One region of the Butyrivibrio sp. AE3003 genome, then DNA from elsewhere that is predicted to be linked to it. Evidence: predicted binding sites of a transcription regulator. Region 1 holds the regulator's gene; the other holds the start of a gene.
The links. The regulator Rex, encoded in region 1, represses fermentation and respiration genes when NADH is low (regulators of the CRP and FNR family bind a similar motif). The targets are predictions, from matches to a motif close to ATTGTTAANTANTTAACAAT.

Region 1 (2,467 bases):
TAGCCTCGGCATAACTTCCCGTAATATTTCTGGAAATCCCTATACCAAACAATGCATCTACTATAATATCCCATTCAGCAGGGCTTTTGTTGTCTCTTATATTGGAAAAAGTGTCAGCATTGATTCCGTAATTTGCCGCGATCTTAAGTTGCTTCAGGCACAGGTCGCTGCACTTAGTCATATCACCGACTACCACAAGCTTGACTCTTATGCCCCTTTGTTTTAAAAGCCTCGCGGTACAAATGCCGTCTCCGCCGTTATTTCCGACTCCGGCAAAAACAAGCGCTGTGTACTTTCTGTCTGCGTTTTTGGAAGAAATATGTTTTTCAATCTCATCAGCAACGCAAAGAGACGCTCTTTCCATCAAAATCTCAGTGCTCACTCCGAAGACCTCCGAAGTATTTCTGTCATATCTTTTCATCTCATCGCTTGTCACCGCATACTTCATAGCTTATCTCCCCTTTGAAAAAAGCTGCCATCAGGCAGCTTTTTAAATCAATTATGATGTGTAATCCTTGTCATTGCCTGCAAGAGGCCTGCGGATAGGATGTCTTCTGTCCGGATCGTATTTCATATCGAATATTTCAATAACTTCCGGCCCAAAGATCTGATGCATATAGGAATAAAGATTATAATTTTCCATCTCCGCCTGTTGCATGAGAACTATATTCTTCTTAAGTTGCACTCTGAAATCCGAAACCCATTTATCAAGTTCCGTGATGTACTCGGTATTATCATGAAGTCTCTCATAGCAAACCTTCATCGTTTCGATCATCAGCTCGTAATCGGCTTCATATATCTTTTTCGAAAGATCCCTGAGTTCATCATCGTAGGATTCGATTCTCTCGTTGCAGTCATTGATAAGTCTTGTTCTGTCTTCAATTTTTTTCTCGATAGCAGATGAATCACCCGCTTTATTGGCTTCGTCCCTAAGGGGCACAATCTCACCAAGAAGCTTTTTCTTAACCTTCTTAAGGTCCTTGGTCTCACTGCGCAACTTCCCGTCACGCTCGACAAGTGCATTCAATTCATCCGCAAGATTCGAGATCTCCGGTGTCATTTCCGTCTGCGTAAAAAGCTGGTGCCATTTGTTATCCAGCGTCAAAATGGGAATATTCTTTCCCTGTAACGCAGACATATAAGCTTCTTTGTCTTTTGCCATTAGTTTTTCTCACCTGAGTTAAACATTTTTTCCTGACCTGTTTATATTATACGATAATTTCATCAAACTGTCAGATAAATGTACATTTTCTACCACAATATAGTCAGGCACCTCGAGATCGACGTGTGCAAAGTTCCAGATGGCTTTAATTCCACACTTGCATAGTCTGTGAGCCATCGGAACTGCCTGATCCTTCGGAATGGTCAAAACAGCTATCTCTATTTTATTGTTTTTTACAAAATCTTCTACTTCATCGATCGGACGAACTTCCACATCTCTTATCTTTGATCCGAAAAGATCGGGGTTACAATCAAATGCTCCTTTGAAAACAAATCCTCTTCTTGTAAAATTCGTGTAACCCGCGATTGCCTTGCCGAGATGTCCGGCTCCGATAATAACAAGGCTGTGTTCCTTGTCTATTCCCAAAATCTTACTGATCTCGTCATAGAGATAACCTACGTTATAACCATATCCCTGCTGACCAAAACCACCAAAATTATTAAAATCCTGCCTTATCTGAGAAGCAGTGACTTTCATGATGTCGCTAAGCTCTTGAGAAGATATTCTCTCAACACCTTTCTCCTTGAGATCTCCCAAATATCTGAAATAACGCGGAAGTCTGGAAATGACCGCCTGAGAAATTTCCTTATCTGCCATATTCTGCTCCTTTATTATGTATTATTTTTAACTGAAATAATTCTTAGAATTCTCTTTTAAACAATAGTATAGATTGTTAAGGATTATACAAAATAATTATATCTGTGCGTTAAATCTATGTCAATCGGATAAAGCCACATATTCCGCAAAAACAGCTGATTTACCGCGCCATTTACTTTAATAGTGAAATCATATATTATTCAATACGAATTACATCTATTGATAATAAAGAAAGTTGAGGATAAATCATGTCATATAAAGATTATATGGTACGCGCAACCGCAGCAGATGCGCAGATAAGAGCTTTCGCTGCAACAACAAGAGATCTTGCCGAATACGGAAGAAAAGCACACAACCTCTCTCCCATTGCCGCAGCGGCACTCGGACGTCTTATGACAGGCACTGTAATGATGGGAACAATGATGGATAACGATCAGGACCTCATAACCGTAAAGATGGACGGTGACGGTCCTTTAAAAGGAGTTCTTGCAACAGCCGACAGGTTTGGTAATGTTAAGGGTTATGTTACAAATCCTTATGTTGTCATGGAACCAAATGCGGCCGGACATTTAAATGTAGGAGGCGGAATCGGCGAAGGTACTCTCACCGTTATCAGGGATATGGGGTTAAAAGAGCCCTATGTCGGCC
Region 2 (2,467 bases), 2.6 Mb from region 1:
CCGCCAAGTGCAAATCCGTTGACTGCAGCGATAACAGGAAGAGGGAACTCTTCGATCTTACGGAATACGTCGTTACCCTTCTTACCGAAAGCTTCACCCTCAGCCTTTGTGAGGGTGCTCATCTCTCCGATATCGGCACCTGCAACAAAAGACTTTTCGCCTGCACCTGTAAGAACAACAGCTCTTACAACATTAACGTCGATGCTGTCAAAAGCAGCATTAAGGTCATCAAGTACCTGTGAGTTAAGTGCATTGAGTGCTTCAGGACGATTGATTGTAATAACAGCGATCTTGTCTTTAACTTCGCAATTTACAAAACTCATGTCTTTATCTCCTTTGAATATTCAATTTATATTTTTTCGTGATATACGCGGTCATCAAATGTATAACGACTGCTCTGTGCAAGCACAGCAGTCGTCACACATTTTCTTCCCTAATATTACTCGTACTTTTCAACTATTGTAGCGCAACCCATTCCGCCACCGATGCAAAGAGTTGCAAGACCCTTCTTAGCATCTGCTCTTCTGCCCATCTCGTGAAGAAGAGTTACAAGGATACGGCATCCTGAAGCTCCTACGGGATGTCCGAGTGCGATAGCGCCACCGTTTACATTAACCTTGTTCATATCGAATCCAAGGTCCTTAGCTACTGCAACAGACTGTGCTGCAAATGCCTCGTTAGCCTCGATAAGATCGATATTGTCAAGTGAAAGTCCTGTCTTCTTAAGAACTTTGTTTGTAGCTGCAACAGGTCCGATACCCATAACCTCGGGCTCAACACCTGCAAGTGCTCCGCCAACCCATGTAGCCATAGGCTTGATTCCGAGCTCTTTAGCCTTCTCTTCGCTCATAACAACGATTGCTGCTGCACCGTCGTTGATACCTGAAGCGTTACCTGCTGTTACAAGTCCGCCTTCCTTACCTGAGCAGCATTTAAGCTTTGCAAGAGACTCAGCAGTTGTTCCGGCACGAGGGCCCTCATCAACCTTGAAGTCTACGATTTCTTTTTTAACCTTAACGGGAACGGGAACGATCTCGTCGTTGAACTTGCCTTCAGCCATAGCCTTCTCGCACTTCTGCTGAGAATTTGCTGAAAATGCGTCAAGCTCTTCTCTTGTAAGGTTCCATCTGTCGCAGATATTCTCTGCTGTTATCATCATGTGATAGTGATTGAATGCATCTGTAAGAGCATCGTTTACCATTGTATCTACAACTGTTCCGTTGTTCATACGATATCCGAAACGTGCATTGGGAAGTGCGTAAGGAGCCATAGACATGTTCTCCATTCCGCCTGCTACTACTATATCAGCCTCACCTGCCTTGATAAGGTCAGCTGCCATATTGACACAGTTAAGACCCGATCCGCAAACTACGTTAAGAGTTACAGCAGGAGTCTCGATAGGAAGTCCGGCTTTGATTGAAGCCTGTCTTGCTACGTTCTGTCCAAGACCTGCCTGGATTACGCAACCCATAAGAACTTCATCAACCTGTTCAGGCTTAACACCTGCACGGTTAAGTGCTTCCTTGATAACTATAGAACCAAGCTCTGCTGCCGGTGTGCCGCTGAGTGCTCCACCCATCTTGCCGATAGCTGTTCTACACGCGCCCGCTAATACTACTTTCTGTGCCATAACGTATTACCTCCATTTTTTGAAAAAATTATCTGTCCGTTATTCGATTTTTCTTAATAAAACCCTTGATTGACAAATTTTTGTCAGAACAGGTTTATTGTAGCATACCCCCTTGTCAAATGCAATAAAAAGAAACTTCCCACAAACGTTTTTATTTAGCAAATTGCCAAACCGTCGCAGGAAGTTTCCTTCATGATTTTTAATTCTCTTTTATATCTTTTTCAAGCATTTTAAGGACATATTCTTTTCGGTTTTTAAAAAATGAGTCAAGCGCCGCAAGATCTTTCTCATACTCCTTTTCAGAGTATCCGTCCTCTTCAAACCTTCTTATCGTCTCGATGTTCTGCTCGCGGTATATCTTGTCCCACTCAGCAAGCTTCTTACTCAGATGCTCGTAGGACAGCTCATTCTCAGTAAGCTCAACCATCCTGTTGTAAAAGAGCTCCTTAAATCCAGGTCTTTCATAGAAAAATCCCGGCATAAACATCTTTTCATCAAGTTCCCTGTAATATGAAACCGTATCCGCTTCCACATCCTCACAGGTAATATCAAGATCGTACGCAGCAAAGCGCCACTTGCCGTCACCGTAACCGCCGTATCCCGGCTCTTTTGACCTAAACATAAATCTGTTATGCTCGCCGTCGATGTCGGTATCGTTAAAGAATAAGAGCATGCAATAATAATCGATCATATTGTCTATATCAATCTCGCTCTCAACTTGCGAATAAACCGCATCATCACTCATATCGCCATTCATCATCACATCATACAGCGCCTTGTAATTCTCATCCGTCTCCGGATCTCCGCACTCGACTGCGCTGTTTTTCTCAGTCCATA

Region 2: CD00_RS0115320 (acetyl-CoA C-acetyltransferase) is a predicted target of Rex. The motif match lies at 1,699-1,718, and genes of this name have one in related genera.

Annotation. Positions count from the first base shown of each region.
Region 1 is NZ_JMLX01000001.1:539,870-542,336, reverse strand. Features, by position in the region: gene CD00_RS0102640 (NAD(P)H-hydrate dehydratase) at 1-448, opposite strand, end outside; gene CD00_RS0102635 (hypothetical protein) at 500-1,162, opposite strand; gene CD00_RS0102630 (redox-sensing transcriptional repressor Rex) at 1,181-1,819, opposite strand; gene hslO (Hsp33 family molecular chaperone HslO) at 2,068-2,467, shown strand, end outside.
Region 2 is NZ_JMLX01000001.1:3,186,430-3,188,896, reverse strand. Features, by position in the region: gene CD00_RS0115325 (enoyl-CoA hydratase-related protein) at 1-323, opposite strand, end outside; gene CD00_RS0115320 (acetyl-CoA C-acetyltransferase) at 440-1,630, opposite strand; gene CD00_RS0115315 (CotH kinase family protein) at 1,830-2,467, opposite strand, start outside.